4 regions of the Paenarthrobacter sp. OM7 genome follow, and region 4 is predicted to be linked to each of the others. Evidence: riboswitches for the same ligand, from Rfam matches in the RefSeq annotation. Region 4 holds a riboswitch; each other region holds the start of a gene.
The links. Region 4 has a riboswitch for S-adenosylmethionine ahead of QEH68_RS13485 (aminotransferase class V-fold PLP-dependent enzyme). Riboswitches for the same ligand answer to the same signal wherever they lie in the genome.
Positions count from the first base shown of each region.

Region 1: another riboswitch for S-adenosylmethionine. It lies ahead of QEH68_RS05455 (hypothetical protein); the one in region 4 lies ahead of QEH68_RS13485 (aminotransferase class V-fold PLP-dependent enzyme).
Region 2: another riboswitch for S-adenosylmethionine. It lies ahead of QEH68_RS18550 (DUF1737 domain-containing protein); the one in region 4 lies ahead of QEH68_RS13485 (aminotransferase class V-fold PLP-dependent enzyme).
Region 3: another riboswitch for S-adenosylmethionine. It lies ahead of QEH68_RS07765 (homoserine O-acetyltransferase); the one in region 4 lies ahead of QEH68_RS13485 (aminotransferase class V-fold PLP-dependent enzyme).

Region 1 covers NZ_CP123579.1:1,166,272-1,170,732, reverse strand. Annotated here, with positions in the region: gene QEH68_RS05460 (sodium:solute symporter) at 1-1,345, shown strand, start outside; SAM riboswitch class IV at 1,473-1,592, shown strand; gene QEH68_RS05455 (hypothetical protein) at 1,609-1,908, shown strand; gene QEH68_RS05450 (hypothetical protein) at 1,905-2,096, opposite strand; gene QEH68_RS05445 (VIT1/CCC1 transporter family protein) at 2,329-3,501, shown strand; gene QEH68_RS05440 (matrixin family metalloprotease) at 3,586-4,461, shown strand, end outside.
Region 2 covers NZ_CP123579.1:4,030,238-4,034,698, reverse strand. Annotated here, with positions in the region: gene QEH68_RS18565 (hypothetical protein) at 1-164, opposite strand, end outside; gene QEH68_RS18560 (O-succinylhomoserine sulfhydrylase) at 175-1,383, opposite strand; gene QEH68_RS18555 (rhodanese-like domain-containing protein) at 1,384-1,794, opposite strand; gene QEH68_RS18550 (DUF1737 domain-containing protein) at 1,791-2,057, opposite strand; SAM riboswitch class IV at 2,071-2,182, opposite strand; gene QEH68_RS18545 (SulP family inorganic anion transporter) at 2,269-3,972, opposite strand; gene QEH68_RS18540 (NtaA/DmoA family FMN-dependent monooxygenase) at 4,127-4,461, shown strand, end outside.
Region 3 covers NZ_CP123579.1:1,690,154-1,694,614, reverse strand. Annotated here, with positions in the region: gene QEH68_RS07775 (winged helix DNA-binding domain-containing protein) at 1-568, shown strand, start outside; gene QEH68_RS07770 (hypothetical protein) at 644-1,051, shown strand; gene QEH68_RS07765 (homoserine O-acetyltransferase) at 1,113-2,234, opposite strand; SAM riboswitch class IV at 2,250-2,366, opposite strand; gene QEH68_RS07760 (bifunctional o-acetylhomoserine/o-acetylserine sulfhydrylase) at 2,550-3,866, opposite strand; gene QEH68_RS07755 (VOC family protein) at 4,092-4,461, shown strand, end outside.
Region 4 covers NZ_CP123579.1:2,918,108-2,922,568, forward strand. Annotated here, with positions in the region: gene aroA (3-phosphoshikimate 1-carboxyvinyltransferase) at 1-75, shown strand, start outside; gene QEH68_RS13475 (ribosome small subunit-dependent GTPase A) at 78-1,193, shown strand; gene hisN (histidinol-phosphatase) at 1,248-2,060, shown strand; SAM riboswitch class IV at 2,245-2,358, shown strand; gene QEH68_RS13485 (aminotransferase class V-fold PLP-dependent enzyme) at 2,391-3,800, shown strand; gene QEH68_RS13490 (class I SAM-dependent methyltransferase) at 3,874-4,461, shown strand, end outside.

The DNA of each region.
Region 1 (4,461 bases), 1.8 Mb from region 4:
CGTCGGCCTCGGCTACAAGTTCGGCATCTCCGGCATGTGGCTGGTAGTGGCCATCGGCGCAGGCGTTCTGCTGCTCAGCCTCCTGTTCGCCGGTACCATCCAGCGCCTGAAGATCTACACGGTCTCCCAGATGCTGAGCCTTCGCTACGGCAGCAGGGCCACGCAGACCTCCGGCATCGTCATGCTGGCGTACACGCTCATGCTCTGCGCTACTTCCACCGGCGCCTACGCCACCATCTTCGTGGTGCTCTTCGACTGGGAACGCTGGCTTGCCATCGCCGTTGGCGGCGCGATCGTCCTGGTTTACTCCACCATTGGCGGCATGTGGTCCATCACGCTGGCCGACCAGGTTCAGTTCATCATCAAGACCGTCGGTATCTTCTTCCTGATGCTCCCGTTCGTCCTGAACGCTGCCGGCGGCATGGACGGCATCCGTGAGCGCCTCGATGACACCTTCTTCCAGATCGATGGCATCGGCGCCCAGACCATCATCACGTACTTCGTGGTCTACACACTGGGCCTCCTGATCGGTCAGGACATCTGGCAGCGCGTCTTCACTGCCAAGACCCCCGCCGTTGCCCGTTGGGGCGGCGCCACGGCCGGCGTCTACTGCATCCTCTACGGCATCGCCGGCGCCCTGATCGGCTTGGCCGCCCGGGTGGCACTGCCGGACATCGATGTCACCAACCTCGGCAAGGACGTTGTTTACGCCGAGGTGGCAACCCACATCCTGCCTGTCGGCATCGGCGGCCTGGTCATGGCCGCGGCTGTTGCGGCCATGATGTCCACCGCTTCCGGCGCCCTGATCGCCGCAGCCACGGTGGCACGTGCGGACGTTGTCCCGTTCGTGGCCAGCTGGTTCGGCAAGAACATCAACACCGATGACAGCGAAAACCCCGAGCACGACGTCAAAGCCAACCGCTACTGGGTTCTTGGACTCGGCATCGTGGCAGTACTGATTTCCATGGCGGCTCAGGACGTGGTGATTGCCCTCACCATCGCCTACGACATCCTGGTGGGTGGCCTCCTGGTCGCAATCCTGGGCGGTTTGGTGTGGAAGCGCGGCACGGGCATCGCCGCTGCATGGTCCATGGCAGTTGGATCGGTGCTGACACTGACCCTGCTGATCCTCTTCGCCCTGGGTGTCATTCCGAGCGCGGACGGCGTCTACGCCAACGAACCGATCTACTACGGTCTCGCCGCTTCGTTCATCGCCTACGTAGTGATTTCACTGCTCACCCCGCCCACTGATCCCGCAGTCCGCGAGGCCTGGGACAAGCGCGTTGCCGGTGCCGTCTCTGAGGAACTCCCGCCTGAGGCCCACCCGGTCAGCAGCCACAAGTAGCGCTGCAAGCAACAGAGCAAAATTCGACGGCGGCGCCTCCCCTTTCCGGGGTGGCGCCGCCGTTGTTTTGTCCCCGGGAAGAGGGCGCCCCAACTTGCTGGACAGCCGTGCGGTAAGGTGGTCCCAGCTTCAAGAGATGTGGTGCCAAGCTCCGACTGGCCACACACCAACCCCATGTTCACGGGTGGTTCGGATGAGGAAGCGGCCCGTCCCGGACCAGAGACAACCGAGCGGGCAAGAGCACTCCCCCAAGGAGCAGTCCCTTGCCGTACCAAGGCGATACCACCCCGGCTACCAGTACCCCGGCAACAACAGCCACCCACACAGTCGCGGTGATTCCCGCCGTCGACCTCTTCCTGGGCACGGTGACCATCACTGCCAAGGCCGGAACCATGCGGTTCGGACATCCCCAACCGCACCTGATCGCGCAGGCGTTGGCCCGAGCGGTCCGGCCGACCCTTTGGTGTGATGCGTCGAGAACCCTAACCGTGACTGTTGCGGCGGCCGGCAAACGCGCCGGCGTGCAGCTTCACTACACACTCAGCCACGAGGAGCCCGCCTAGATTTCCTCGTCTGCTTCGCGGAATTCCTCGGTCTCGTCGATGGGGACCACACGTTCGTCGTCCTCGGGGGCGTCCACTTCTTCCACCCAGGCCTCGTCCACTTCCTGGTCCTCGGCGTAGTCATAGGCCGGATCTGACTCAATGGTGGTCCGTTCCGGGTAGTTGGCGTGTGATTCGGTGGTGTTCATGGTGCAACCTCCGTCTCGTGGGCCGCTCAAGCCCTGTTGAACGTGTGCGGGGTGGGCCCCCGCCCCTGTCCTTCCATCTGAGCACCGGCTAAGTCGGGGGTCAAGGACGGCCGGAAATTACGGTGCGCCGAACATTCCAAGTGAGGAATACCAGCCAAAAAACCGCGCAGATAAGCGGTACAGTGGGGCGTGCAATGGGGCCGCAACTACCCCACCCAGCACAGGAGAGAAAGTGCAACAGCACCAGGAATCCCCCGGTTCGTCGAGCCCAGCTCCGGACCCCACCCCGGAATCGGCAGCCCTCGAGAACGTCGGAACGGAACCCGCGGCGCCCTCGCACGCCGACATCCGCCGGTGGCGTCAGTACCTCGCCGACGAGCGCGCCGAGGCCGCTGTCTACCGCGAACTCGCCCAGAGGCGCGACGGCGAAGAACGCCAAATCCTGCTGGCCCTGGCCGAGGCCGAAGGCCGGCACGAGGCCCACTGGCTCAAGCTCCTGGGTGAGCACGCCGGAATGCCCAAGGCCGCGTCAGCCCGCAGCCAGTTCCTGGGATTCCTGGCCCGCAACTTCGGGTCGGTCTTTGTACTGGCCCTGGCCCAACGCGCAGAAGGCCGCTCCCCCTACGGCTCCGAACCCGCGGCAACACCCGCCATGGTGGCTGACGAACAGATCCACGAAGAGGTGGTCAGGGGCCTGGCTACCCGTGGTCGGAACCGGCTCTCCGGGACCTTCCGTGCCGCGGTCTTCGGCGCCAACGACGGCCTGGTGAGCAACCTTTCGCTGGTCATGGGCATGGCCGCCACCGGCGTACCCAGTCCGGTGGTGCTGATGAGCGGTGTGGCAGGTCTTTTGGCGGGCGCACTGTCCATGGGCGCCGGCGAGTACGTCTCTGTCCGCTCCCAGCGGGAACTGCTCAACGCGACGCTGCCCACCCAAGCCACTCTCACGGCAGCACCGTCGTTGGACATCGAACACAACGAATTGGTGCTGGTCTACCTTGCCCGCGGCATGACGCGCGAGGCCGCTGAGCATCGCGCCGCAGAGCGAATGGGCCTGTTCAGCTGCGACTGCGATCCCAGCCTCTCCTTGCAGCCCGAGAAACCTGCCACCGACGAGCACGAATCCGTCGGTTCGGCATGGGGCGCAGCGATGTCCAGCTTCTGCTTCTTCGCGTCCGGTGCCATCGTTCCCATCCTGCCCTTCATCTTCGGCATGACGGGCTTTGCCGCCTTGATGGTGGCCGGTGTGCTGGTGGGCATCGCGCTCTTGGCGACCGGCGCCGTCGTGGGCTTGCTGTCCGGGACCTCGCCGCTGAGCCGCGGGCTGCGCCAGCTCGCGATCGGCCTTGCAGCGGCTGCCGCCACGTACGGGCTGGGCCTGGTGTTCGGGGCAACCATCGTCTAGTTTGGACGGTTCCCCCCGCAGCCCGTAATGTTGGTTCGTCCTCCGCGCTGCCCCGCGTGGCCAGGGCGTGAGGAATGGAGAACCGTGGACTCGGAGCGGGAAACGCGTGCGCCAAAGCACCGGCGTACCGGCACGGCCTGGCGCATTCTCCGTGGCGTGCTCATGGCCGGAATTGCCGCTGTGGTGGCAGTGTTGGTCAGCGGATTCCTGCATGGAGACCCGCGGATCACCGCCCTTTTCCCGGGTGTGAGCGTCCCTGGTGCCGCGCACGACGGGACACCCGGGCAGAAGCAGACGGCGCCAGCACGTGCAGCAGACGCCCCGCCGCCCGGATTTGAGGAGGCGGACGCCCCGCTGGCCTCGCCGAAGGTGCCGGAGACTACCAACGAGTCGTATAAGTTCCTGGCTACCAACGACGACGGCACTCCGGTGGGGTACTCGCCATGCCGCCCGCTGCACTACGTGGTGAACGAAGGGTCCGCGCCGGAAGGTTCCGATGCACTGCTGGAGGCAGCGATCGCGAACGTCTCCGCAGCTTCAGGAATCCAGTTCGTCAACGACGGGACCACCGACGAGTTGCCGGTAGACCGACGGGAGCCATACCAACCGGCCAAGTACGGCGACCGATGGGCGCCCCTGCTGATTTCGTGGACCACGCCGGAGGCAGCACCGGCTTTGGCGGACAAAGTCATTGGTACGGGCGGCAGCACCATGTACTCGCTGAACAATGGACCCAAAAGCTACATCACGGGCAGCCTGGAGCTGGACACCCCGCAGGTCGCCGAACTCCTTGCTGATCCCGAAGGCGCCGACTACGTCCTCGCCGTCATGCAGCACGAGTTGGGGCACGTCATGGGCCTGGACCATGTTGATGACCCGGTCCAACTCATGTACCCGGAAATCGGCGCCCCTGACGGCCTTGCGGCCGGCGACCTGACCGGACTGCACCTCCTTGCCTCG
Region 2 (4,461 bases), 1.1 Mb from region 4:
TGGCCCACGATCCAGCCGCGCCGTCCGGAGGTCAGCATGCGCAGGCGTTCGGCATCGTCCGGTGTGATGTAGACGCGTGAGACCGGCGAGATTCCCACGAACCACACCACCGTGCCGGCAACGATGACCGCTCCGGCACGGCGATAGGGATGGTTCCCGCTCATGGCAGCAAGGTTAGACCTGTTTGAGGGCCTTCTCCAGATCCAGGATGAGATCGTCCACGTCTTCCAGTCCTACCGACAAGCGGACCACACCGTCGGTGAGTCCGATCGCGGCCCGGCCCTCAGGCCCCATGGCCCGGTGGGTGGTGGTGGCGGGGTGGGTGATGAGGGATTTGGAATCGCCCAGGTTGTTGGAGATGTCAATGACGCGGAGGCCATCGAGCAAGGCGAAGGCGGCCTCTTTGGCTGAGCGCCCGGCCGAAGGAGACAGCTCGAAGGTCAGCACAGTGCCGCCGGCCTTCATCTGCTTCGCGGCAAGCTCGTACTGCGGGTGGGACGTGAGCAGCGGGTACTTGACCCAGCTGATGGCAGGCTGCTGCTCGAGCCACTCCGCGATCTTCAAAGCGGATGCCGAGCTGTGGTTCACCCGCAGTCCGATGGTCTCCAAACCCTTGGTCAGCACCCAGGCGTTGAACGCGGAAAGGGAAGGGCCGGTATGGCGCATGAGTTGCTTGACGGGACCATCGATGAACTCTTTGGTGCCCAGGATCGCGCCGCCGAGGACACGGCCTTGGCCATCGATGTGCTTGGTGCCGGAGTACACGATGACGTCCGCGCCCAGCTCACCGCAGCGCTGCAGGAGGGGAGTGGCGAACACATTGTCCACCACGACAGTCGCCCCGGCAGCATGCGCCAGTTCGCTGACGGCGGCGATGTCCACGATCTCCTGCATCGGATTGGAGGGCGACTCAAAGAACACGGCGGTGGTCGGTTCCGAGAGGGCTTCGCGCCACTGCTCCAGATTCGGGCCGTCAACGAACACCGTCTCCACGCCCCAGCGGGGCAGGATCTCGTTGAGGATCACGAAGCAGGAGCCGAACAGCGAGCGCGCGGCCACCACGCGGTCGCCGGCAGCCAGCAAGGCACCCAAAGCGGTGAAGACCGCGGACATGCCGGAGGCTGTCGCAAAGCACGCCTCGGTTCCTTCGAGCAGCCGCAGCCGCTCCTGGAACGTGGCGACGGACGGGTTGCCGTAGCGGGAGTAAACGAAGCGTTCGTCCTCGCCGGTAAAGGCACGTTCGGCAGCGGCAGCCGATTCGTAGACAAAGCCGGAGTTCAGGAAAACGGGCTCGGACGTTTCCTGGAAATTGGTGCGGTCAAGGCCACCGCGAACGGCCTGGGTGTCAGGGCTCCAGCCGGCGGCGTCGGGATTGAAAGTCACTTACTCGGTCCCCAGATTCGTCGGCAGGCCACGGTTCTTCCAGCCGTTTACGGTGCGCTCACCGTAGCGGTCCGGTTCGCCTTCGAAGCCCTCAAGGACGTTGTACGCCGTGAAGCCGGCCTGTGTTGCGGCAATGGCGGCGGAGATGGAGCGCTGGCCGGAGCGGCAGATGAACACGAGCTCCACGGCGTCATCCTCGGGTGCCTGCTGCTGCAGGTCCTCGATAAAGCGGGAGTTCGGGATACCGCCAGCCAGGTTCCACTGGATGAACAGGGGATCGTTCTCGGTGGCTTTGGTGTCGGGTATGCCGATGTGGGCCCACTCGCCCTCGGTGCGCACATCCACCAGGATCGCGCCTTCTTCGAGCTTGGCCCACGCGTCCTGTGGGGTCAGGTCACCTGCGTAGCTCATGCGTGGCCCTCGAACGCTTCTTCATCGTCGTAATTCTCAAGTTGGTCCACTGCGTTGGCGACGGCGGCATCAGCATTGGCGATCGCCGCAGGCAGCACAATGGCTTGGGCCACGATGACGTCCGTGCCGTTGAAGGTGGCTGCCGGGCTGCCATGGAGCACATAGCCTTCGGCGAGGGAGTTGTGGATACGCTCGCAGAAATCGCGGTTATCCGGGCCTGTAATCAGGCGGTAGGAGAGTTTTTCTTCAGTGGGTTCAGGCATTGCTGGTGCTCCTCAGTCACGCTTGCAGTTCGAGTTGTCGATACGCCGAGTAGTCACCTGAGGCACCCCGCCGGAGAGAGGGTTGCCGACCAGCAAGTCAGGGCTTTGCGCTGGTACTCATTACTCAAGAAAAACGTAACATCCACGGGCGTCGGGCTGCACTTGCGGGCGGCTGCACCGTCGTCATGTTGCGTAATCGGAGGCTGATCCACTATCGGTCCTTGAGCTCCCGCACTGCCGCGCCGACAGTGGGGTAGAAGTGGTCCGGCGTAAAACGGGCCGCCGTGCCGAGGCGGATCAACTTGTCCTTCACGGGCCCTTTGAGCTCGGCAAACACCAGATCCACTCCTTTTCTGGCCAACCATTCGTCCAGGGTTACCAAGTCATCCAAAGCTGTGGTGTCGATCCCGGTGATCGGTTCGGCGGCAAGGATGATGTGGGTGACGGGCTCCGCGGACTCGTCCGGGGCCTCGTCGAGTTGCTCCCTCACGAAGCTCGCCAGGACCTGTCCGTTGCCGAAGAACAGGGGTGCATCAAACCGGAGGATCAAGAGCCCGGGGATGCGCTTGCCCTCGGGGTGGCGTTCAAGGTCGTGATACCCGGGAAGGCCTTCCTCTGCGCCGAGTTCGGTTCTGTACGGATCCCATGCCCTGCGGACAAAGTCCAGGAGTGCCAAGGCGATGGCCACCACGATTCCCTGGAGGACACCCACCGTCAGCACTCCCAGGAACGCAGCCAGCATCACCACGGACTCGCTGCGGCTCAGCCCCAGGAGCCGCCTGACGCCGGCAGGATCTGCGAGGGCAATGGCCGCGGCGATGACGACGGCGGCCAGGGTTGCCGACGGCAGGTACTCGGTTACTCCCGGAGCCAACAGCATGAACGCCAGTACCAGCACGGAGCCCACCACGCCTGTCATCTGGGATTTTGCGCCGGCATCCACGGCTACCGGTGTCCTGGAGGTACTGCCTGAAATGGGGAATCCACCCAGGAGGCCTGTAGCGGCATTGGCTGCTCCAAGCGCTGCCATTTCCCTGTTTCCGGAGACCTTCTTCCCTTCCTTGGCTGCCAATGTTTGAGACAACACGCCAGTGTCAGCGAAAGCCATGAGCGCGATGCCCGCGGCGGCGGGGAGCAGCATCAGGGCGTCGGCCCAGCCAATACCCCCGAGTGCGGGCATGGGCAGGCCCTGCGGCAGGACCCCGGTGACCTTCACGTCGTCGTTGAGCCCGAAGACCGCCGTCGCCACGCACGAGCCAACCACCGCCAACAGGACGCCGGGTACCTTCCACTTCAGGAGCCGGGGGATCCAGATGAGCGCCAGCGACCCCGCTCCCAACAACAGCGCGGTGATGTTGACCTCACCGCCAAGTAACCCGGTAGTGACCTTCGCGAGCTTTTGCCAGACGTCGCCGTCGGCCTCAATACCCAGAAACGCCGGGAGTTGCGAAAGGGCCACCAACAGTGCGATTCCGTTGAGGTACCCGAGCCGGATGGGTTTGGACAGCAGGCCCGTGATGGCTCCCAGTTTCAGTGCCGAGCCCGCAAGCATGAGCGCCCCGATCAACACGGCCAGCAAGCCGGCCAGCGCCACGGATTTTTCGCTGCTTCCCGCTGCCAGCGGCACAATGGCCGCGGCGATCATAGTGGCCAGGGCAGAGTCGGGTCCCAGGACCAGAATGCGGGAGGGCCCCACCACCGCATAAACCAGCAGCGGGACCACTGTTGCGTAAAGCCCGGTGACCGGGGGAAGCCCTGCTGCCTGTGCATAGGCCATCCCGGCGGGCACCAGCAAAGCAAACAGCGCAGCGCCCGCAACGAGATCGTGCCGCAGCCATTCACGCTTGTAGCCCTTGAGGGCCCAGGCGCTGGACAGTCGCTCCTTGGCGGAGGGGCGGGAGGTTGCTGCACTCATACAGCGATCATTCCCGACCCCTGCTGATTGTGGAACACGACATACGCCTTATGTGGAAAATACGGACCGTCTCCGGCCGCGTTCAATTGTGACGCCCCGGGAGCATAATTGACCCAGTACGTCCTCCTGTAACTTCGCATGAAATCAGGTCGCGGTGAACGGACAGAGCAGTTCTACACTCAAGCCCATGCTGCATTTTGGATGGTTTGTGGGCCATGGATTCGGTGTCCAGGGGTGGGGGACGCCCGGTTACGGCCTGGGCTACGACTGGAAGAAGCCAGCCCTGTACCAGGACGCAGTCCGGGCGTTCGAACAATCCGGGTTGGACCTCTTCATCATCGAGGATTCCCTCACCGTGCCGGACACGTATGGCGGATCGGCCGAAGTGTCCCTGGCTCATGCCTCCTTTGCGCCGAAACACGATCCGCTGGCGCTGGTCCCTTACCTGCTCTCCGCCACCGAGCACCTGGGAATCGTGCCGACCGTCAG
Region 3 (4,461 bases), 1.2 Mb from region 4:
CGTCCGCACGCCGTTGACCGGGGAGGACCGTGAAGAGGCCCTGGGCACGTTGGTTCTCCGATACTTCGGCAGCCGCGGACCCGCCACCATCAAGGACTGCGCCGTGTGGTCCGGGCTGACCATGAAGGACGTAAAGCTGGGCATCCACGTGGCTGGCAAGCTATCGCCGGGCGCCCTGGCATCACTCGCCATGGACGGCCTCGAGTTTTACCTGGCCCCGGAAGATGCCGTCGAGCTCACCAACCCCGGGGGCCCTTCGCGTCTGCCTGACGCAAGACTCCCCCGCATCGACCTCATCCAGTGCTACGACGAATACGTCATGGGCTATTCGCAGTCCCGGCGCTATCTGGGTGGGACAGCACCGTACTTCCCCGAAGACAACGGGCCCATGCACGTGGTCCTGATGGATGGCAGGTTGGCCGGATGGTGGCGCCATGGATTCTCCGGCGGAGCCTGCCACCTGGATGTCCGCATGAACCGGCCCACAAGCCCTCCCGAACAGATGGCCCTCGACGCCGAAGTGGAACGCTATGGGCAGTTCCTGGGCATGGAGGCCCGCCTCCTCTGAAGTCCTCACTGCAGGCGCCGGAGTTCACGCCGTGCGACCGGGCTAAGCTGGGATACGACCTAGGAGGCCTGCACTGTGAACAATCTGATCTTCTGGATCATCGTCTGCTCGTGGCTGATTCCGCTCGGGATCCGCATGTACAACCGATCCCGCGCGCGCCGGATCCAGAACGGAACCTTCCGCAGCCCCGGTTATCCCCCGCAGCAGAACCTGCCCGGCCCCGGTTACCCGGCACAGAATTACCCACCCCAGGACTACCCGGGCTATCCGTCCGGGCCGGCCGTCATCCGCCCTGTAGATGACGAACCGCAGTCCGGGGCGCCGTCGAACACTTTCTCCCCCACGCCTTTCCCGGCCACCAACGGATCGGAGCCGCAAGGCTACCGCGCTCGCAAGCTGGCAGAGCTGGACGCAAAATTCAGCAACGGGGAGATCGCCATGGAGGACTACATGAAGCAGCGCGGCGACATCATGAACGGCTAGCCTGGCGGCCAACCCGGCGTCCTGCAGCCGCTACTCAACTGTCCTGCAACGGCCACTCAACTTAGGCGAAGAAGGCTCCGCGGAGCTGTGCTGAGAGCTGGCCGATTTCCGTCAGGAACCCGTCGTGGCCGATCGGCGCCTCAATGATATGAACCGGAACATCACCCGGCAAGGCTGCCGCCAATTCCCGGGATTGCGCCGGGAAATACAACCTGTCGCTGTCCACCGCCGCAACGAAGAACTCCGCAGTGGTACGCGACAAGGCTGCCTCCAGCGATCCACGGCCGCGTGCGACGTCGTGGGACATCAGGGCTTCGGTGAGGGCGATGTAGCTGTTGGCGTCAAATCGTCGGACGAGCTTTGTTCCCTGGTGGTCCAGGTAGCTCTCCACCTGATAGCGGCCACGCTCCCCCAGGACCGCAGCGGCGAGAGGTGTCTCCAGGTGCTGGGCTTCACGGCCAAAGCGGAAGTCCAACTCCAGTGCGGAGCGGTAGGTGATGTGGGCGATGCGCCGGGCCAAGGCGAGCCCGTGTTCAGGGGCAGTGCCACCGTAGTAGTCGCCGTTGTTGAAATTCGGGTCCTGACGGATGGCCAGGGTTTGGGCCTGCGCAAAGGCGATCTGCTCGGCCGTGCTGTAGGCACCCACGGATATCACGGCACAGCGTTTCACCCGCTCCGGGAAGGTCACTGCCCACTCCAACGCACGGGCGCCACCCATGGAACCGCCCAGCACGGCATGCCAGGCCTCGATTCCCAGGGCTTCGGCCAGGCGCGCCTCCGCCTCGGTGCTGTCGCGCAGGGTGACCAAGGGGAACCGGGAGCCCCAAGGACGGCCGTCCGGCGCCTCCGAGGACGGTCCAGTGCTGCCGTAGCAGCCACCCACGATGTTGATGGAGATGACAAAGAACCTGGTGGTGTCGATGGTGGCACCGGGGCCTACCAACTGCTCCCACCATCCTTCTTCGTCCGTAGCTCCCCGGGCTACGTGTGTGCTGCCCGTGAGGGCATGCTGGATGAGCACGGCATTGGAGGCATCGGCGTTCAGCTGCCCCCAGGTCTCATAAGCGAGGACGACGTCGGGAAGGAATCCACCGGCTTCAAGGTCCAGCGGCCCAATGGCGGCGTACTTGACGGTTCCGTCTTCTTCTCCGGATTTTGGAAGGGCTGTAGCAGTGATGGTCATTCCTTTGACACCTTAAACTCGCGCTTGCCCGTCGCCTTGGGTGCGAACAGGCCAGGTCTTCACCCGGGGCACCCCACCGCGGAGGAGGGTTGCCGGCCAGCAAGCCGGGGCTACGCGCTGGCACTCATGACCTATACGAAGAGTCTAGGAAATACAGGGCGGGTATGGCGAAGAATGTGACATCAGTGTGACGCTTTAGGGCGTTTTCGTTCACGAAGCAGCACTCCGGAACGCCGCCCGGCGAATAATCGTCGGTCCGGGCGGCCTCCCAGGAAGGTGGCGGGCGTGGTCGCGCCGTATCGTCCAGGTCGGGAATCAGGCTCCCTTGGCGGCCCGGAATCCGGCTTCGAGGTCGGCGATGATGTCATCCACGTGCTCAATTCCCACGGACAAGCGAACCAGGCCGGGTTTAACACCGGCCGCCAGCTGCTGTTCAATTGTCAGCTGGCTGTGCGTAGTGGACGCCGGGTGAATGACCAGCGAGCGGACATCGCCGATGTTGGCCACATGCGAGTGCAGTTCCAGTCCGTCCACGAAGCGCTTGCCCGCTTCAACGCCACCTTTGATGTTGAACGCAACAATGGCGCCGGTGCCTTGCGGACCATACTTCCGGCCACGGTCGTACCACGGACTGGACGGCAGACCCGCGTAGGCAACCGATTCGACGTCGTCGTGGGCTTCCAGCCACTCGGCCACTTTGGTGGCGTTGGCTACGTGACGCTCGACGCGCAGGCTCAGCGTCTCCAGCCCCTGGGCAATCAGGAAAGCGTTGAACGGGGACACAGCGGAACCGAGGTCGCGGAGAAGCTGGACGCGTGCCTTCAGGACGTAGGAGAGGTTGGCGCCGAGCGCCCCATCCTTGCCAAGATCCCGGGCGTAGACCAAACCGTTGTAGCTGGGGTCCGGGGTGTTGAAACCCGGGAAGCGCTCCGGGTCCTTGCCGAAGTCGAAGTTGCCTGAGTCCACGATCACGCCGGCGATGGCGGAACCGTGGCCACCGAGGTACTTGGTGGCGGAGTGGACCACGATATCGGCGCCCCACTCGATGGGACGGATGAGGTAGGGAGTGGACAGTGTGTTGTCGACGATGAGTGGCACACCGGCCTCGTGGGCGGTGCGGGCGACGCCCTCGATGTCCAGTACGTCCTGGCGCGGGTTGGAAACAACCTCGCCGAAGAACAGTTTGGTGTTCGGCTGGACGGCATCACGCCACTGCTCCAGGTTGTCCGGGTCCTCCACGAAGGTCACCGAGATGCCGAACTTCTTCAGGGTGTGCGCCAGCAGGTTGTACGTACCGCCATACAGGCTGGGGCTGGCCACGATGTGGTCGCCGGCCTCCGCGATGTTGAGGATGGCGAAGGTCTCCGCAGCCTGGCCGGAGCTCAGCAGGAGGGCGCCCAAGCCGCCTTCGAGGCTCGCGATCCGCTGCTCCACGGCATCCTGCGTCGGGTTGCCGATCCGCGTGTAGATGGGCGCGAGCTCGGCCAGGGCAAACCGGTTGGCTGCGCTCTCGGCGCTGGGGAACACAAAGGAGGTGGTCTGGTAGATCGGCAGTGCCCGTGCTCCCGTGGCAGAGTCAGGCTCCTGGCCTGCGTGGATCTGGCGGGTTTCGAAAGACCATCCTTGGGACATGGAGTTCTCCTGTTCGTGGCGCATGGGTTCTGTGGAAACGTGCTGCATGTGAGCTGGGGCCAGTCTAGGAAGTGTCCGGAGCCTTGGACAGCTTTGTGACGCCGGTGGAATCTTTCGGTCTTTCAGCGTCGCCGCATGACGCGGTACGGCACCGGTTATGCACATCCCACCTTAGTTAGGGTTGACTTAGCTGAGACCCCGATCACAAAGTGCCAAGATGAAGCCATGCGCATGGATCACGTCTCTTACGCCTGTGAACGAGATGGCCTTCTGGCCACTACCGAACGAATTTCCGCGGCACTGGGAGTGGACGCTGTCCGGGGCGGAGTGCACCCGCGCTTCGGTACCCGGAACATGATCATTCCCCTTGCGGATAACAAGTACCTGGAAGTGGTGGAGGTCCTGGACCACCCCGCTTCCGACAAAGCACCCTTTGGCCAGGCAGTTCGTGCCCGCTCGGCCGCCGGTGGTGGCTGGATGGGCTGGTGCGTCGCTGTTGATGACCTGGCACCGTTTGAGGACCGCCTTGGCCGCTCCGCTGTTCCGGGCAACCGCAAGTTCCCTGACGGCCGCGAACTGGTGTGGCAGCAGATCG
Region 4 (4,461 bases):
ACCATGCCGGAGTTCCCGGAAATGTGGACCCGAATGGTGGGGACCATCTCCAGCACGGATGGGGCACAAAACTGACCATGGGCCGCGATGCACGCTCCTGGGACGAATCCGACGTCCGGATCCGACCCAACAAAAAAGGGTCCAGGCCACGGACCAAGGACAGGCCCAGCCATGACGACGCCGTCATCGGGCGGATCATCACCGTTGACCGCGGGCGGTACAGGGCGATTGTGGACGAGGATTCCGCGAACGCACGCGTCGTCGTCGCTGCGCGCGCCCGCGAACTGCGGCGTAACCCGGTAGTACCCGGGGACTTCGTCGCTTTAGTGGGGGACGTCTCCGGTTCGCCGGACACGCTGGCGCGGCTGGTCCGGGTGGAAGAACGACGAACCCTCCTGCGACGCAGCGCGGACGACACCGACCCCATCGAACGCGTCGTGGTGGCCAACGCCCACCAGTTGGTCATTGTTGTTGCAGCCGCCAACCCTGAACCGCGCACCGGATTCATCGACCGCGCCTTGGTGGCAGCCTACGACGCCGGCATTGAGCCGTTGCTGCTCATCACCAAGGCGGACGTCAAGGATCCGGCAGAATTGCTTGCCAACTACCTCAGCCTGGACTTCCCCGTCATCATCAGCCGCACGGCGGACTCCGAAGCAGGCGGCATCGACGCCCGCTCCGATGACGGCCTGTCCGCACGGTTGGACCGCGACGCCGTAGCCCAGTTGCGCTCCCACCTCGGCGGCAAGGTCACCGTGATGCTCGGCCACTCGGGCGTGGGCAAGTCCACCATGGTCAATGCGCTGACAGGGGCGGAGAGGGCCACCGGCGGCGTTAACGCCGTGACAGGCCGGGGCCGTCATACGTCCTCCTCCGCTTTGGCCCTGAAACTCGCCGACGCCCCGGCCGGCAGTTGGATCATCGATACCCCGGGCATCCGGTCCTTTGGCCTGGCCCATGTGGACCCTGACCGGATTCTGCATTCCTTCCCGGATCTTGAACCCGGAACTGAAGCCTGTGAGCGGGGATGCAAGCACGATGCCACGGCCATCAACTGCGGACTGGATCCGTGGGTTAACAACGGCCATGCAGGACCTTCAGGAGCAGCGCGGTTGGCCTCGTTGCGCCGGTTGCTCGGTGCCGACCCCCGGATGGAAGCAAAAGAGACCAAGGAACTGGGCACCGTCAACTAATCGTTGCGGCTTCACGTCCCCGCTGCAGCGAGCGTTTCAGGATAGTTTGGTGGCATGACCCATCCCGTTTCCACCTACAACGATGACCTGCGCCTTGCCCACGTCCTCGCTGACTCAGTCGATGCCCAGACCATGGACCGCTTCAAGGCCCTGGACCTGAAGATCGAAACCAAGCCAGACCTCACACCTGTCACTGACGCCGACAAAGCAGCGGAGGAAGCCATCCGGGGTCAGCTCTCCCGGTCCCGCCCCCGGGATGCTGTCCTTGGCGAGGAGTTTGGCAGCAGCGGACACGGTTCACGGCGTTGGATCATTGATCCCATCGACGGGACCAAGAATTTTGTCCGGGGCGTACCGGTGTGGGCAACATTGATCGCATTGGTTGATGAGGGTGAACCCGTGGTTGGCGTCGTCAGTGCACCCGCCTTGGGAAAACGCTGGTGGGCTGCCAAGGACATGGGTGCCTACATGGGCCGGTCCCTTGCCGCGGCCACCCGTTTGAAGGTCTCCAACGTTTCCCGCCTCTCCGATGCCTCCTTGTCCTACTCAAGCCTGTCCGGGTGGAAGGACCGCGGAAACCTGGATGAGTTTCTGGGGCTCACAGAGGATGTATGGCGAACCCGGGCCTACGGCGATTTTTGGTCATACTGCCTGGTGGCCGAGGGTGCAGTGGACATCGCGTGCGAGCCTGAGCTGAACCTGTACGACATGGCAGCCCTCGTCCCGATCGTTACGGAGGCCGGTGGCCGTTTCACCTCCCTGGAAGGCGACGACGGTCCGTTCGGCGGCAACGCGCTGGCCACCAACTCCATCCTTCACTCGGAAGTCCTCAAGCGGCTCAACCCGGGCCTGGACGACCTGCTCTAGGCAGGTTCGTTTCAGGGCACGCACGCTGCTTTTCACCGAATATTCGACGGCGGACGCCTCCTTTTGGAGGCGTCCGCCGTTTTTTCTTCGCCAGATCGGCGATTTACAACCCGGCGTAACAAAGTGCTTAACAAAGCGAAGTGACTTTGGAGGGGCCACTGGAGGTGCCCTAACCTTTTTTACAGGTCACGAGTGCCAGCGCTAAACCCCGGTTTGCTGGCCGGCAACCCTCCATTCGCGGCGGGGTGCCCCGGGTGACGACCCGGCCGGTCCGGAACGGATGCGGCAAGCGCGGATCCCCCTCCGGGGATCCCTCTTGAGTGAGGTCCCATGAGCACAGTTACGTTCGACTCAAACATCATTCCGTCTTTCGCCGGTGAAACCCCGTCTCAGGCAGCTCCCGCTGCACGGCCACTCGCCGCCGTCACTGGCGCTGAGCTGCAGGCACCGCTGATCCAGGGCGGCCACGTCCGCTATGCCAATCTGGACTACGGCGCATCGGCTCCGGCCCTGACCATCGTCTCGGCCTACCTCAACGAGGTCCTTCCTTACTACGCCAGCGTTCACCGCGGCGCGGGCTTTGCGTCCCAGATCAGCACCTCGGTCTATGAGAATTCGCGCAGTATTGTCCGTGAGTTCGTCGGCGGGCGTCCCGACGATTCCGTGATTTTCACGCGAAACACCACAGACTCCCTGAATCTCCTGGCAGGCTGCCTTCCGCAGATTGACGGCCGTTTCTCCGGGGAAGTCCTTTATCTGGACATCGAACACCATGCCAACCTTCTTCCTTGGCAGGGTGTCCCGCACCGCAGCGTCGTAGCGGCCTCCACGTTGACCGCCACGGTGGACAAGCTCCGCGATGAATTGGCCCAAGGCGGGGTCAGCCTGCTCGCCGTCACTGGCGCCTCCAACGTGACAGGTGAAATCCTGCCGATCGCAGAACTCGCTGCACTGGCGCACGAATACGGTGCCAGGATTGTTGTGGATGCCGCCCAATTGGCACCCCACCGCCGGATCAACATCACCGAGGACGACGTTGACTACGTGGTGTTCTCCGGTCACAAGCTGTATGCCCCCTTCGGCGCAGGCGTCGTAGTGGGCCGCCCGGACTGGCTCGACGCCGGGATCCCCCACCTGGCTGGTGGCGGCGCCGTCCGTGAAGCCCGCCTCGACTCGGTGAGCTGGGCAACGGGCCCTGCCCGCCACGAAGGCGGCTCCCCCAATGTCCTGGGTGCCGCAACCCTCGCCCGGGCCACCCAGGTCCTCGCCGGGCTGGACCAGGAGGCGTGGCACGCCCATGAAGCCGCCATCCGCAGATACCTGGTGGATGGCTTGGAGGCCATCGACGGCGTGACCGTGCACCAGATCTTCACTGACTCCGATGACACCATCGGTGTGGTCAACTTCTCCGTGGAAGGATTCGACGCCGGACTGGTGGCGGCGTATCTGGCCGCCGAGCACGGAGTTGGCCTCCGGGATGGACGCTTCTGCGCCCACCCACTGCTCAAGCGACTCGGGCTTCCCTCAGGCTCCTTGCGTGCCAGCTTTGGCGTCGGCTCCCGGTTGGAGGACGCCACGAGGCTGCTCGCAGGAATCGAAGGGCTTAAGCGCAACGGGTTGGGCTGGGACTACGTGGTGGACGAGGGCCGCTGGGTACCTGCCAACGACCACCGGACCTACCCGGAATGGGCGCCCAACACGCCCGGCACTGCAGGCGCTGCTCCTTGCACTGTTGACTAAACGCGCTTTACCGCGGCTGCGGTAAATTCGTAGGGTATCTTTTGGCGACCCTGTGAAGGAGTTTTTGGTGGCATTGCCGTCTCCGGCCGCCTCCAGCGGACGGCCCGGCGTTCCCGGACCCGCCGGACCGCGTGGTCCCAAGCTCCACGCTGACCGTCGGAACGAGTTCGGCCAGAGCTTCCAGGACGGTGGCGAGCACTACGATCGAGTGCGGCCCGGTTATCCCCGGGAGTCCGTCGAATGGCTTGTTCCCCAGGGGGCCACGACTGCTGCGGATCTCGGAGCGGGTACTGGCAAGTTCACGGCCCTCCTCGTGGAGCGCGGACTGGACGTTGCCGCCGTCGACCCTTCCACCGACATGCTGGAGCAGCTGCGCAAGTCCCAGCCGCACGTCACCGCGCTGGAGGGAACAGCTGAAGCAACAGGACTGACGGACTCAGCATTCGACGTCGTCAGTGTTGCCCAGGCCTGGCATTGGTGCGACCCACTGGCCGCGAGCACCGAGATAGCCCGTATCCTCCGGCCGCACGGGACCTTGGGACTGGTCTGGAACCAGCTGGATACCGACGTGCCCTGGGTTCATCGGCTCTCGCGCATCATGCATGCCGGAGACGTCCACAAGCCAGGTTTCCGTCCACTGATCGGCCCGGAATTTTCCGGC